2 regions of the Pseudoalteromonas sp. BZB3 genome follow, and region 2 is predicted to be linked to the other one. Evidence: predicted binding sites of a transcription regulator. Region 2 holds the regulator's gene; the other holds the start of a gene.
The links. The regulator FliA, encoded in region 2, starts transcription of late flagellar genes. The targets are predictions, from matches to a motif close to CTAAAGNTNNNNNNNNNNNNGCCGATA.
Positions count from the first base shown of each region.

Region 1: the regulator FliA is predicted to act here: its motif matches at 5,555-5,581, upstream of ABMY35_RS04885 (DUF5610 domain-containing protein).

Region 1 is NZ_JBECOS010000005.1:972-8,691, reverse strand. It holds gene ccoG (cytochrome c oxidase accessory protein CcoG) at 73-1,497, shown strand; gene ABMY35_RS04910 (serine/threonine protein kinase) at 1,566-2,540, shown strand; gene ABMY35_RS04905 (thiol:disulfide interchange protein DsbA/DsbL) at 2,558-3,187, shown strand; gene ABMY35_RS04900 (thiol:disulfide interchange protein DsbA/DsbL) at 3,201-3,830, shown strand; gene ABMY35_RS04895 (DUF523 domain-containing protein) at 3,888-4,352, shown strand; gene trmA (tRNA (uridine(54)-C5)-methyltransferase TrmA) at 4,358-5,455, opposite strand; gene ABMY35_RS04885 (DUF5610 domain-containing protein) at 5,636-6,736, shown strand; gene murI (glutamate racemase) at 6,798-7,568, shown strand; gene ABMY35_RS04875 (RNA-binding protein) at 7,565-7,720, opposite strand, start outside.
Region 2 is NZ_JBECOS010000014.1:72,873-80,592, forward strand. It holds gene flhB (flagellar biosynthesis protein FlhB) at 1-414, shown strand, start outside; gene flhA (flagellar biosynthesis protein FlhA) at 484-2,583, shown strand; gene flhF (flagellar biosynthesis protein FlhF) at 2,606-4,075, shown strand; gene ABMY35_RS16265 (MinD/ParA family protein) at 4,068-4,928, shown strand; gene ABMY35_RS16270 (RNA polymerase sigma factor FliA) at 4,931-5,665, shown strand; gene cheY (chemotaxis response regulator CheY) at 5,704-6,087, shown strand; gene ABMY35_RS16280 (protein phosphatase CheZ) at 6,109-6,882, shown strand; gene ABMY35_RS16285 (chemotaxis protein CheA) at 6,898-7,720, shown strand, end outside.

The DNA of each region.
Region 1 (7,720 bases), on a different contig from region 2:
GCATATAATATCCTTATAGATAAAAAGGTCACTGTAGCAAGTACCTGTCGATCACAGCCATGAGGAGCCGAGATGGACAAACAAATAAAAGTAAAAAACATTCCGAGCGATGTAAAAATACAAAAGCCGGAGCTCCAGCCTGATAGGTTTAACCCTCGTAACCGTATTTATGTGCGCGCAGTTAAGGGTCTACACCAGCAACTTCGTAAGCGCTTAGGTTTTATTGGTATGTTGGCATTTATGCTGATGCCATGGGTTAATTTTGAGGGTCATCAAGCGGTTTATTTTGATCTCTTCGAGCAAAAATTTAATATTTTCGGATTAACGCTGATGCCACAAGATTTAACGGTACTGGCATTTTTCCTTATGATCGCTGCATTTGCACTGTTTGTGGTGACCACGTTTTATGGTCGTGTGTGGTGTGGTTACACTTGTCCGCAAACCGTTTGGACTTTTATCTTTTTGTGGTTTGAAGAGAAATTTGAAGGCAGTGCCAATCAGCGTAAAAAGCTCGATAGCCGTAAAATGAACTTTGATAAATTTTGGCGAAAAACAGCAAAGCATGGTAGTTGGATTTTATTCTCTTTGTGGACCGCCATTAGCTTTGTTGGATTTTTCACTCCAATACGTGAATTAGTGCCAGATTTACTGACTTGGAGCGCAGGAAGTTATGCAGTTATCAGTATAGTGGTATTTACGGCATGTACTTATGGCAATGCAGGCTGGATGAGGGAGATCATGTGTTTGCATATGTGTCCTTATTCACGTTTTCAATCTGCCATGTTCGATAAAGACACCTTTACAGTTAGCTATGACGCGAAACGTGGAGAGTCACGTGGTCCTCGCTCTCGTAAACAAGACCCAAAAGAAATGGGGTTGGGTGATTGTATCGACTGTAATCTGTGTGTTCAGGTATGTCCTACAGGCATCGATATTCGTAACGGTTTGCAATACGAGTGTATCAACTGTGGTGCATGTATAGATGCGTGTGATGGGGTGATGGATAAGATGAATTACCCTCGTGGTTTAATTTCTTACACCACAGAGCGCAACCTTGAAACGCCAGATAATAAAACCAAAGCATTCCGTGGCAAGCTGGCAGGTTACTTATTAATCATGACAGTGTTAATCGCGGCACTGGTGGTGAATATTGCGATGCGTAAGCCAATGGAGCTCGATATTATTCGTGATAGAAATCAGCTTTATCGAGTCAATTTCGATGGTTTAGTTGAAAACACTTACACCCTAAAAGTCATCAATAAAACCCAGCAAACACAGCAATACGACATTGCGGTTGAGGGGTTAAACAACTTTAATGTGCTGGGCAAACTGGCGATTGAAGTTCAAGCGGGTGAATCGATGAATGTGCCACTTTCTGTGATCATTGACCCTTATGACCTTAAAAAGCCAGTGACTGAATTCCACTTTAGAGTTCAAGTGAAAGGCGACCCGACAGTGTCATTATCACAGCCTACCAACTTCTTTAAAGGCAAATAATTAGATACACTAATTAAACCAAGCAAAAGCGGGTATTCCCCGCTTTTTTTATGCCAAATGAGGAATACATGAGCGAGTTTAGTTTTGCGAATTTAAATCCAGATCGTATCTTGGATGCCATAGAAAGCATTGGGGTTTACCCTGAAACAGGCTTGCTACCTTTGAACAGTTATGAAAATCGCGTTTATCAGTTCAAAGCCGAAGACGGTAAGCGTTATGTCACTAAGTTTTATCGTCCCGAGCGCTGGAGTGAGGCGCAAATAAAAGAAGAGCATGCTTTTGCATTTGAACTCGCTAATGAAGAAGTGCCTATCGTCGCGCCAGTCGAAATAGAGGATGAAAGTTTATTCGAGCATGCTGGCTACAAATTTGCGCTCTTTCCTAGTGTGGGTGGACGTCAGTTTGAAATCGACAATTTAGATCAGCTTGAAATGCTTGGCCGATATATCGGACGACTACACCTAGTTGGTAAGAGTAAACCATTCCAGCATAGACTGAGTATTAATACTCAGAGCTACTTATTCTATGCCAAGGAAGTTATTGAAAATAGTAAGCTTGTACCTATACATCTAGAAACCGCGTTTTACACTATTTTAGAGCAGGTTATTTCGCAAACAGCGCAAATGTATCATGTCGATAAGCCTATTCGTTTGCATGGCGATGCACATGCTGGCAATATTCTCTGCACAGGCGATTCACTGACTTTAGTGGATTTAGATGATTGTCGCTCAGGCCCTGCAATCCAAGATTTATGGATGATGCTTAATGGTGATAAAAACGAGCAGTTAATTCAGCTTGATACACTATTGATGGGGTATGAAGAATTTAACTCTTTTGATGCAAAAGAGCTGCAACTGATAGAGCCGCTGCGTGCGATGCGAATGGTGCATTACATGGGGTGGTTAGCTGCCAGGTGGGAAGATCCTGCATTTATACGGAACTTTTCTTGGTTTGCAACAGACAAATACTGGGAGCAGCAGATCTTAGCATTGAAAGAACAGCTTGCAGCGTTACAAGAACCTGCATTACAACTGTTTCCGTAAAAAATTGAGAAATAACTATGTTAAAAGCGTTAAAACTATCCATTCTATTTTTCTGTTTGCCGTTGTTAGCCATGGCCGCAGAATTTGATTTTAAAGAAGGTGTGCACTACCAAACTTTAACCACCCAAAAAAGTGAGCAAGAAAAAGTAACTGAGTTTTTTTCATTTTACTGCCCGCATTGCTTCCGTTTTGAACCGGTTGCTAAGGCGTTAGAGCAAAGCTTGCCAGAAGGCGCTGTGTTTGAAAAAAGCCATGTGAACTTTTTAGGTGGTTTGCCTGCGCAAGTACAAAGTAATTTAAGCTATGCCTATATCGTGGCAAAGCAAATGGGCAAAGGTGATGAAATTGCAGCTAAAATCTTCGACAGTATCCATTTAAAAAAAGCGCCATTGAATGACATTAAAGATGTGAAAAAGCTACTGGATCTTAATGGTATCAGCGAAAAGCAGTTTGATGCTGCACTAGCAAGTATGCCAGTAATTGCGGCTGAAAAGCTGATGCAAGACGACCAAAATCGTTTTTCAAAAGCGGGCGCACTATCTGGCGTGCCTACATTTATCGTCAGTGATAAATATAAAGTAAATACCAACAGTTTAAAAAGCCAAGAGCAATTCAACGCATTGGTTAAACATTTATTAGCAAAATAATACGGAGAATAAGATGTTAAAGCTAATTAAAGCCGCTGCGCTTGCACTCATGCTTCCTGTAGTTGCAAACGCAGCTCAGTTTGAAGAAGGCGTTCACTACGAAGTGGTTGCCGAGCGTGGTACTAAGAAACCTGAAGTGACAGAGTACTTCTCATTTTTCTGCCCTGCATGTAATGCGTTTGAACCATTGATCGCTCAGGTAAAACCTAAACTGAATGAAGGTGTAAAGTTTAAAAAGAGCCACGTAGATTTCACAGGCCCTCGTGATCCAGAAGTACAAAAGATTATGGCTCAAGGCTTAGCACTTGCTGAAGTGCTTCCTCAAAAAGATAAAATCATTGCTGCAATTTTTACGCATATTCATGCAAAGCGTAATAAGATCAATGAACTTGCGGACATGAAAGATATCTTCGTTGCACAAGGCGTAGACGCTACTAAGTTTGATAAAATGTACAAAAGCTTTGCTGTACGTACTAAGACTTCAAAAATGGCGCGTATGCAACAAAAGTGGTCTGAAAAGCGTGCGCTTACAGGCGTTCCAACGTTTATCGTAAATGGTAAATATAAACTGCGTTTACGTGAGTCAAAAACGACGACTCCAGAGCAGATCAGTGCATTAATTAATTATTTAGCTGCTAAATAATTAATTATGAGTTAGAACAGAGCCTCGCACTTGCGAGGCTTTTTTATTGGAAAAGATATGCATAAGATATTGGTTTCAAGTTGCTTACTCGGACAACCCGTCCGTTATGATGGGCAATCTAAAGGTTTAACAAATGATATTTTGACTCGGTGGCTGCAAGAAAAGCGAGTTGTTGCATTTTGCCCTGAAGTTACGGGTGGCTTACCAACCCCCAGGCCACCTGCAGAGATCAATGCCGAAAAGGTGATCACGACTACAGGTGAGGATGTCACCAGTGAATTTCAGTTAGGTGCTGAAAAAGCACTCGCATTATGTAAAGCGCAGCAAATTAAATTTGCGTTGTTGAAAGAATCTAGCCCTTCATGTGGTCGAAATACTATTTACGATGGGTCGCATAAGGGAATTAAAGTGGTTGGAATGGGTTTAACTGCTAAAAAGCTTGTTAAAGCAGGCATACAGGTTTTTAGTGAAGAGCAATTGCCACAGCTAGTCAGTGCTCTGGCAATTGCTGAAAAGAATTAGCGGGATTATTTACGCTGTAAAAATACACCAGACTCCACATGATGTGTATATGGGAACTGGTCGAAAATCGCAATGCGAGATACAGAATGTGTTTCGCATAGCATGTCTAAATCACGCTCTAATGTGTCTGGATTACATGAGATATATATAATGTTGTCGTAATTAGATACTAAAAGACAAGTGAGTTCATCCATACCTGCACGAGGTGGGTCAACCAAAATAGTTTGGCAGTTGTAGTCTTGAAGGTTAATGCCATTTAATCTTGAAAATTGGCGTTCCCCTTTCATTGCTTGCGTAAACTCTTCACTCGACATGCGAACAATATCTAAGTTCTCAACCTTATTCGCCGCAATATTAATTTGTGCCGAGTTTACCGAAGATTTAGAGATTTCAGTTGCTAGCACTTTATTAAAGCTACCGGCTAAAGCAATTGAAAAGTTACCGTTACCACAATATAGCTCAAGTAAATCATTCTCCAGTGGCGCACAAAGGTCTTGCGCCCATTCCAGCATTTTCTCATTTACTTTCGCATTTGGCTGCGTAAAGCTATTTTCAACTTGCTGGTATTGATAAGTTTGACCATTTACAGCCAGTTGCTCAGTGACAAAGTCATTGCCTAGCACAATCTTCTGTTTACGAGCTCGGCCAATAAAATCAATTTTACAGGTTTTCTGAAGCTCAGAACGTAATGCATTAATTGCTGCTAACCATTCATCATCAAGCTGTTTGTGATAAAGCAGGCTTACCAGGATCTCACCACTTAGCGTCGATAAGTAATCGATTTGGAAAAGCTTACGGCGAAGTATCTCGTTATGACGTAACTTCTTCATCATAACTTGCATGATTTCACTAATAAGCGGCGCGGCAGGGTCAAATGTTTCCACGCGAATTTTTTGTTTGCTCTCTTGGTCAAACATAATGTGGTAGAGATCGTCACCATCGTGCCATACTCTAAACTCAGCACGTTGACGGTATTGCGTTTTTGCTGAGTCAAAGACTTCAAGCTCTGGTGCGTTAAAGCGAGCAAATTGAGCACTAATACGCGTTTGCTTTTCAGCAAGCTGCTGTTCATAAGTGGCGGTATCAATAGTGATGACTGGCATAGTTAAACTGACCTTACAAATTCGAGAGCGGCTATTGTAGGGGGCATAGGTGATTTGTCCAGTTTCTCGCTAAAATTTGTTGTTTTTTTATACTAAACACTCAAGGGTCATTAATTTTTGCCGATAAGCAGAAAATAACCGAGCATATGCTTGGTTACTATTATTTCTGGGAGACAGAACATGAAAATTGGACAACTTAACCAGCTTCTTAATCCTGCTATGGCAAATAAGGCGAACAATAAAGCTGCCTTTAAGCCGACCATGCATTTAAACCCAGATAGCTATCATGGTGATAAGAGTAAAATAGCAGCTAAATTATTAGATGATAAATTGGCAGAAGCTTTAGGCATTGAAAAGCCAGAGAAAGAGAAAAAACCATTATTTGATTTCGAAGCTATCGTTAAAAATGTGCTCGACTTTGTCAAAGGTGCGGTGAACAAAGCAAAAGCAGATGGTAAAGATGACGACACTTTAAAAGATATGTTGGGTGCTGCACGAAAAGGTGTCCAAATGGGTATTGATGAAGCCACTTCGGAGTTAAAAGAAAGTGCGCTTTTTAATGATGATATTGAAGAGGGTATAGAAAAATCCCGAGAAGGCATTTTCAAAGGACTCGATGATTTTGAAGAAGAGTTATTTAACCCTAAACCTGCTTATATGAAGGTCAGTGCAGCACAGTATGCAAGTTTGTCGAATCAAGCAGAATATAGTTTTACAACTGCAGAGGGCGATGAAGTAACTATTTCACTGAGTGATGCTCGTTCAAAAGGTCAAGCAGCCAGCTATGCTCAAAACGGTGATAATCATGGTTTGGCTGTTTCAGAGCAATCGAGTGAGGAAGTCAGTTTTTCAATTAGTGTGAATGGCGAGCTTAATAAAGAAGAGCAAAAAGCCATAAATGAAATGATGAAAGACATTCGCAATGTCAGTGATTCATTTTTCTCTGGTGAATATGACGATGCATTTGAAAAAGCATCGGCATTAAATATAGAGAGCGATCAAATTACCAACTTCACGATGGATTTGCGTCAGACAAAAACAACCGCTGCAATTGCACAATATCAACAAGCCAACCCCATAAAAGAGTTAGAACAAGCGTTTCAGCCTCTAGATAAACAATTAGAGAATATTCATTCAGAAGGTAAAGCATTAGGCATTGAGCAGCAATTGCCAGATATCATGGCTTGGATGAACGATGGACAAGCAAGAATGGCTCAGCTTTTAGATTATGCGCAAGGTTTCTTCAATCAACTTGATAATAAGTCAGAGAAATCAGCTTAAGTGACTTGGCAACTTATATAGGCTCGGGCAAACTTGCACCTCTATACAGAGGAGTCATAGTTTGCCGCACATTTTAGTTTTTGATTCAGGTATTGGTGGGACCAGTGTCCTAACACATATCCAAAATACACTACCAGGGGCAGACTATACCTACATTATGGATAATGCTTTACTGCCCTACGGTCTTCAGAATGAAGAAACAATTCAAAATAGGCTGGCAAGTCTCGTTAATAAAATATCTTCAAATTTTTTTGGGGAAGTTGACTTAATAGTGATCGCTTGCAATACAGCTTCAACTTACGCATTGGCACATATTCGCCAGTTTACTCAAATTCCGATTGTTGGCGTGGTGCCTGCAATAAAGCCTGCTGCACAAATTAGTATTAGAAAGCATATTGCTTTATTAGCAACGCCTGCTACCTCAAAAAACCAGTATACGCAATCTTTAGTAAGTGAGTTTGCTCAAGATTGCCAAGTAAGTTTCTACCACTCAACAGAGTTGGTAAGGTTAGCAGAGCGTAAGTTCTGGTTAAATGAAGATGTGCGAGAGGGTGTTAATAAGGAGCTATCAGCTATTAAGGTCGATAATCAAGCTGATATTCTGATTTTAGGGTGCACACATTTTCCAATATTGAAGTATGAAATAGCAGAGTTTTATAAAACGCAATGTGAATTAATCGACTCCGGAACTGCGATAGCAAAAAGAGTTCAGCACTTATTGGCTGGCAGGATAGGTGAAATAGTTATAAAAAAGCCGCTACAGTTTTATGCAACGGCTTTAAATGAGGTTCCTGTTAATACAGGATACGATGTGAAAAGTTTACATCTTTAACTTGCAACAGCTTCTTCTGATGTCTCTGGTTTTTGTTTTGCAGCTCTAACCTTCAACGTACGTTGTTGGAACTCTTTTTCATTCAATGCTGCAATGGCTTTATCTGCATCAGCTTCGGCCATTTCCACAAAACCGAAACCACGACGTTTACC
Region 2 (7,720 bases):
ATAAAAGCGCGAATTCGACGAACACAACGCGAAATGTCACAAAGGCGCATGATGCAGGATGTGCCAGATGCCGATGTCGTTGTTACAAACCCGACTCACTATTCAGTTGCGCTTAAATACGACACAGAAAAAGCAGGAGCACCGATTGTGCTTGCTAAAGGTGTTGATGAGTTAGCAATGCAGATAAGGAAAATTGCTAAAGGTAATGAGGTCCCTATTGTTGAGTCTCCCGTCTTAACACGCTCACTCTATCACACCACTGAAGTTGGCGATCAAATTCCAGATCAACTTTTCACTGCCGTGGCACAAGTTTTAGCCTATGTATTTCAGCTAAAACGTTATCAAAAAGGTCGTGGAAGAAGACCAACAAAGCTCAGTAATAACTTGCCTATCCCAGATGATGTAAAACATTAAATCCTGTAAATTTATTGGCTCACTAATTGCTTTATTAGACCAGTGTCAATATTTTGTAGTTGTTAAGTTATGGATTTTAAAGCAGTTTTACAAGGTCTTAATGAGAATAAAAAAGACTATGCAAAAGGGGTCGGAACACCATTATTAGTGCTTGCGGCTTTGGGCATGGTAATTTTGCCTTTACCTCCATTCCTTTTAGACATCTTATTCTCTTTTAATATCGCTTTGGCTTTGGTGGTATTACTCGTTACTGTTTACACAATGAAACCACTAGAGTTTGGCATGTTTCCAGCGGTTCTACTTATTGCAACCATCATGCGATTAGCGTTGAATGTAGCCAGTACTCGTGTTGTATTACTAGAAGGCCACAATGGCGGAGATGCTGCTGGTAAGGTAATTGAAGCGTTCGGCTCTGTGGTTATTGGCGGTAACTATGCCGTTGGTCTTGTTGTCTTCTTAATCCTGATTATTATCAACTTTGTAGTTATTACCAAAGGTGCTGGTCGTATTTCTGAAGTGTCAGCACGTTTCACTCTAGATGCCATGCCAGGTAAACAGATGGCAATTGATGCTGATTTAAATGCTGGTTTTATCAGTGCAGATGAAGCACGCAAACGCCGCGACGAAGTAACACGTGAAGCGGACTTTTACGGTTCAATGGATGGTGCTAGTAAGTTCGTAAAAGGTGATGCGATAGCAGGTATTGTAATCCTAGCCATCAATATTATTGGTGGTTTATTTGTTGGTATGATCCAACACGACTTAACATTTTCAAGAGCCATGGAAGTATATACATTACTTACCATTGGTGATGGCCTGGTTGCACAACTGCCTTCTCTTTTACTTTCAATTGGTACTGCAATCGTCGTTACTCGCCAAAACGAATCTCATAACATGGGTGAGCAGTTTAAAACTCAGTTAGGAAATGAGAAATCTCTCTATATTGCTGCTGGTATCTTAATTACAATGGGTCTAGTACCTGGTATGCCACATATTGCATTTTTAAGTTTAGGTGCGCTTCTTGGTTACTTGGCTTATTACACGCAGCAGCAAAAAGCAAAAGCAGAAGAGGAGCAGGCTCAACAAGAAGCCAAAGGTGGAGATGTTGCAGCTAAACAACAAGATCAAAAAGAGCTTGGCTGGGATGATGTTCAACCGGTCGATGTGATTGGCTTAGAGGTTGGCTATCGTTTAATTCCATTAGTTGATCAGGCTCAAGGTGGTGAGCTTTTAAGCCGCATTAAAGGTGTTCGTAAAAAGCTTTCACAAGAGCTTGGCTTCTTGGTTCCTCCAGTGCACATCAGAGATAATCTTGAATTAGATCCAAATGAATACCGTATCACCCTTATGGGGGTAGGTTCAGGAAATGGCGAATTAAAACATGGTGATGAATTAGCCATAAATCCTGGGCAAGTATTTGGCCCAATCAATGGCGTAGCAACGACTGATCCTGCCTTTGGTTTAGAAGCGGTTTGGATTAAGCCTGAGCAAAAAGACGAGGCGCATTCATTAGGTTACACAGTCGTAGATGCTGCGACCGTTGTCGCAACTCATATTAGCCAATTGCTTACAAACAACGCATCACTGCTACTAGGACATGAAGAAGTACAAAATTTATTAGATATGCTCGCTAAGTCACACCCTCGTTTAGTCGAAGGCTTAGTACCAGATATTTTACCTCTTACGACGGTTGTTAAAGTACTGCAAAACTTATTGAATGAAGGGGTTGCAATTCGTGATATGCGCTCGATTGTTCAGACCCTTGTTGAGTATGGTCCACGAAGTCAAGACCCAGATGTATTAACCTCTGCAGTGCGAATTTCACTGCGTAGACTAATTGTTCAAGACGCCGTTGGCGGTGCAGATGAAATTCCTGTCATAACATTGGCGCCTGAGTTGGAACAGATGTTGCATCAGTCACTTCAGAACGCAGGTGATGAAGGGGCTGGAATAGAGCCAGGCCTTGCGGAGCGACTTCAAGCATCATTAAGAGAAGCGCACCAAACGCAAGAAATGCTGGGCGACCCATCCATCCTTCTAACCTCAGGTATGTTAAGAAGTGTGCTTTCAAGGTTTGTCAAACATACGATCCCAGGTCTTCGAGTGATGTCATATCAAGAAGTACCAGATGAAAGACAAATTAAAATTGTAAGCTCAGTTGGACAATAGATAGGAATTAAGGGGTTGTAACATGAAAATTAAACGTTTTTTTGCCAAAGATATGCGCACAGCACTGAAAGAAGTAAAAGAAGAGCTTGGCGCTGATGCTGTGATTATGTCAAACAAGAAACTGGCAGATGGTGTAGAAATTGTTGCAGCCGTAGATAATGATAGAGCGCCAGAAGCACCCGTTGAGGCGCCACAAGTAAATATAGCGCCTGCGCAGCCCCAAGCTGCACAACCGCGCTTTGTTCGCCCTGAACCGCAGCGTGCAAAACCAGAGCCTCAGGCTCAAGTTGCTGATAGTTTACAGGCACTATTAGAAAGGCAAGCGCCGAAGCCCCGTTCACCTGAGCTTGCTTCTATGTTCTCTCAATCTGGTATTAATACCGAAGAAGTATTTAAGCCTCGTCAAGCGACTGAAGAGCGATATGAGCGTCCAACCTCAACGCAAAATTTCAGGGCTGAGTCAAATGTTAAAGCTCAACAGCAAGCGCAATCATGGAATTTTGATGATGACCTCGATACAGGCTTTGCTGATGATTTTGAGCCTGCGCCTAAAAAAGTCGATGAAATGGCAACCATGAGAGAAGAAATGAATGCCATTCGTCAATTACTTGAACATCAAGTTTCAGGCTTAATGAAGCAAGAAATGGAAAGAAGAGACCCAACGAGAGCTTGTTTAGTTGACCGTTTACAAGGTATGGGTGTTGATAAAGAAGTTGCTGAACAAATGGCTTGCTTCATCCCTGATGACGTTTCTCGTAAAGAAGCGTGGAATTCATTGCTTGAAATGGTAGCTAATCAAATGCATACAACCAACAACGATATTCTTCGTCAAGGTGGTGTATATGCATTAGTAGGTCCAACTGGTGTAGGTAAAACAACGACAGTTGCTAAACTTGCTGCATTAGGCGCGCAGAAATACGGTGCAGATAAAGTTGCGTTAATCACAACTGATACTTATAGAATTGGTGCTTATGAGCAACTGGCAACTTACGGCAGAATTATTGGTTGTCCAGTCAAACAAGTAAAAGATGCCAATGAATTAGCAGAAGTTTTATATCATTTACGCAATAAGCGTCTAGTATTAATAGATACTGCGGGTATGAGTCAAAGAGATATCCGTTTAACAGAACAACTTAATACGTTAATGAGAAGCTCTAGAGTCGATATTAGAAGTTATTTGGTTTTAAGTGCAACATCGCAAATGCATGTACTGCAAGAAGCGGTTCGTCACTTCCAAAAAGTGAATTTAAGTGGTTGTATTTTTACAAAACTTGATGAATGTCTAAGTTTAGGCGAGATTATTAGTATTGCGATTCAAAATCGCTTGCCAATAGGGTATCTTACTAACGGTCAACGAGTGCCAGAAGACATTCGTGTAGCAAATGCTCATAAAATGGTCAAAAAGGCTGAGCAATTGTATTTAAAGAGAATAAAAGCACAACATTCGCGACGTGTACCTGTAGCGTCTCAGACAGTAGGAATGTATGATTAACACAGTATTAGATCAAGCAAGTGGCCTGCGTAGAATGAATCAAAATGGCAACCATGGCGTAAAAGTAATTGCAGTAACGGGTGGTAAAGGAGGGGTTGGTAAAACCAATGTCTCATTAAATACGGCTATTGCACTTGGTCAGCAAGGAAACAGAGTACTCGTCTTAGATGCTGACTTAGGTTTGGCAAATTGTGACGTGATGCTTGGTTTAAGAGTAGAAAAAAACCTGTCTCATGTCCTTTCGGGTGAATGTGAGTTAGATGAGATCTTAGTTGAAGGTCCTGCTGGTATTAAAATTGTACCGGCTACCTCAGGATCGCAAAATATGGTTGAATTGACGCCTGCAGAACATGCAGGTCTCATCCGCGCATTTAGCGAGCTAAATACAGAATTTGATATTTTAATTGTCGATACCGCAGCGGGTATTTCAGACATGGTTCTTAGTTTTTCTCGCGCAGCACAAGATGTGATGGTCGTTGTGTGTGATGAACCGACCTCAATTACAGATGCTTACGCACTTATTAAGGTGCTTAGTCGTGAACACGGTGTTTACCGTTTTAAAATTGTTGCTAACATGGTTAGGAGCTTACGCGAAGGGCAGGAGCTATTTGCTAAACTTTCGAAAGTTACTGACAGATTCTTAGATGTTGCACTAGAATTAGTTGCAACCATTCCGTTTGATGAAAACATGCGTAAATCTTCTCGCCGTCAAAAAACCATTGTTGAGTTATTTCCAAACTCTCCGGCAGCGGTTGCATTTAGAGGGTTAGCGAGTAAAGCAGTTAAATGGCCAATACCACATCAACCTTCTGGTCATTTAGAGTTTTTTATTGAACAGCTAGTCAACGGATAACTATGTCGTCATCGATGGGTAAAGCGATGGGCTATCAAACTACAGACAACCTTAATAGAGTGATAGAGCGTCATACCGGTCTTGTCAAAAAAGTGGCGTGCCATTTATTGGCACGTTTACCAGCAAATATTCAGTTAGACGATCTTGTACAATCAGGCATGATAGGTTTGATTGAAGCCAGTAAAAACTTTGACGCAAGTAAGGGCGCAAGTTTTGAAACTTTTGCGGGGATCAGAATCCGAGGCGCGATGTTAGATGAAATTCGCCGTGGAGACTGGGCACCAAGAAGTGTTCATAAGAATAGTCGTATGGTTGCTGAAGCAATTGCTAATCTAGAAAGCGTCCTAGGTCGAGAGCCAAAAGACATTGAAATTGCTGAAAAACTTGATATTACTCTGGATGAGTACCATCATATTCTACATGATGTGAATGCAAGTAAAATCATTGGAATTGAAGATTTGGGGGTTGATGAAGACGTAATCACTCCTGTTAACAATGATTTAGCGCTAGACAAACCGTTCAATAACGTTAAAAATGAACGCTTTAACGAATCGTTGCTAACGGCGATTCAATCGTTACCCGAAAGAGATGCGCTAGTCTTATCTCTTTACTATAACGATGAAATGAATTTAAAAGAAATAGGGCAAATACTCGATGTAAGTGAATCTCGAGTAAGCCAAATTCATGGGCAGGCAATGATCAGGCTTAGGGCTAAAATCAATGACTGGGTCAATTAGAGTAATAATAATAGGTTCAAACCTCACTGGAGGATGTTTTGGATAAAAACATGAAAATTCTTGTGGTTGATGATTTTTCTACGATGAGAAGAATAATCAAAAACCTGCTTAGAGACTTAGGTTTTACAAATGTACAAGAAGCAGACGATGGCAGCACAGCTTTGCCTATGCTTCAAAATCAAGAATTTGACTTCGTAGTCACGGACTGGAATATGCCAGGTATGCAAGGCATCGATCTTCTTCGTGCTATACGTGCAGATGACAGTCTTAAGCATATTCCAGTACTTATGGTGACGGCTGAAGCGAAAAAAGAGCAAATTGTTGCTGCGGCGCAAGCTGGTGTAAATGGTTATATTGTAAAACCTTTCACTGCTGGAACACTTAAAACAAAACTAGAAAAAGTGTTTGAACGTTTAGGCTAGATAATTAAGAAGGAGAGGCGGATGTCAGCACCTTCTGTGCCTCAAATAACACTTGAGCAAGCTAAGCAACTTGTGACTTATCTTGAGCAAGGCGAGCAAGATAAAGCAGATAAGTTAATCATGGAGGCTGCAAGTAAGGAGCAATCTGAGCTTTTTGCTGAAGTGGGTAAATTGACCCGTCAACTACACGAGTCATTGAAAAACTTTGAGCTTGATACTCGTATTTCTGATTTGACGACAGAAGCCTTACCGGATGCTAAAGAACGTTTGAATTATGTCATGGAAATGACAGAAAATGCAGCCAATAAAACGATGGATGCAGTTGAAGCAAGTCTGCCTCTCGCGCAACAGCTTGCAGACGATTTATCTGATATAAAGCCAACTTGGGATAGACTCATGAGACGTGATATCCAGCTTGGTGAATTCAAATCTCTTTGTCATGATTTAGATAAGTTTATGCAAGGCTCACAAGCAACTACGGATGAACTTCAAGGACATATGACAAATGTTTTAATGGCTCAGGATTATCAAGACTTAACAGGTCAGGTCATTCGACGTGTTATCGAATTAGTTAGAGAAGTAGAAGACAGTTTAATCCACTTACTAACTGTATTTGGTACAGCAGAAGAACCTCAATCAAAACAAAAAGAAAATATTGAAGAGGTTCAGATTGCTGAAATGGATCCTGCAGAGTTATCAGGACCAGAAGGTCCGATAATGAATGCTGAATCTAGAGAAGATGTCGTATCTAATCAAGATGAGGTCGACGATTTATTGTCGAGCTTAGGCTTCTAATAGGAGAGTGTGTACATGAGCTTTGAAGTCGATGAAGATATATTACAAGACTTTCTTGTTGAAGCTGGTGAAATATTAGAGTTGTTATCTGAGCAGCTTGTTGAGCTAGAAAATAACCCTGAAGATAAAGAATTATTAAATGCAATCTTTAGAGGCTTTCACACTGTAAAGGGTGGTGCAGGCTTTTTGAGTATGACTGAGCTTGTAGACGCATGTCATGGCGCGGAAAACGTTTTTGATGTGTTAAGACAAGGGCAACGCTCTGTTTCTCCAGAACTGATGGACGTGATTCTTCAGTCCCTAGATACCATCAATGAAATGTTCGCACATATTCAAAATCGTGAGCAACCAGATCCTGCAGACCCAGCATTACTTGAAACACTTCATCAATTGAGTAAGCCTGAATCAGAAGACGAACAAATTTCTATTTCAAGTTCAGAACCAGATCCTGTTGTTGAGGATACTCCTCAAGCAGATTTATCTGCTGATGATATTCTTTTTGATATTGATACCGATGAAGTTGCTGGTGAATCTGCCTCAGATAGCATCGATGAAATAACAGAAGATGAATTCGAAAGCTTACTTGATGAGTTACATGGGGCTGGTAAAGGCCCAGCTGTAGAGCAAACTACTTCAGCGGCTTCAACTGCTTCAAACTCAGATGATGGTGATATTACTGATGATGAGTTTGACAGTCTTTTAGATGAGCTTCATGGCGTTGGCAGTTTCGGTTCGATTAGTCCACCTCCTCCAACAAGTACAAACACTAGCACTAGCCAAGCCCCTTCTTCACCAATTCCATCATCCCCCTCGAGTGATGATGAAATAAACGATGAAG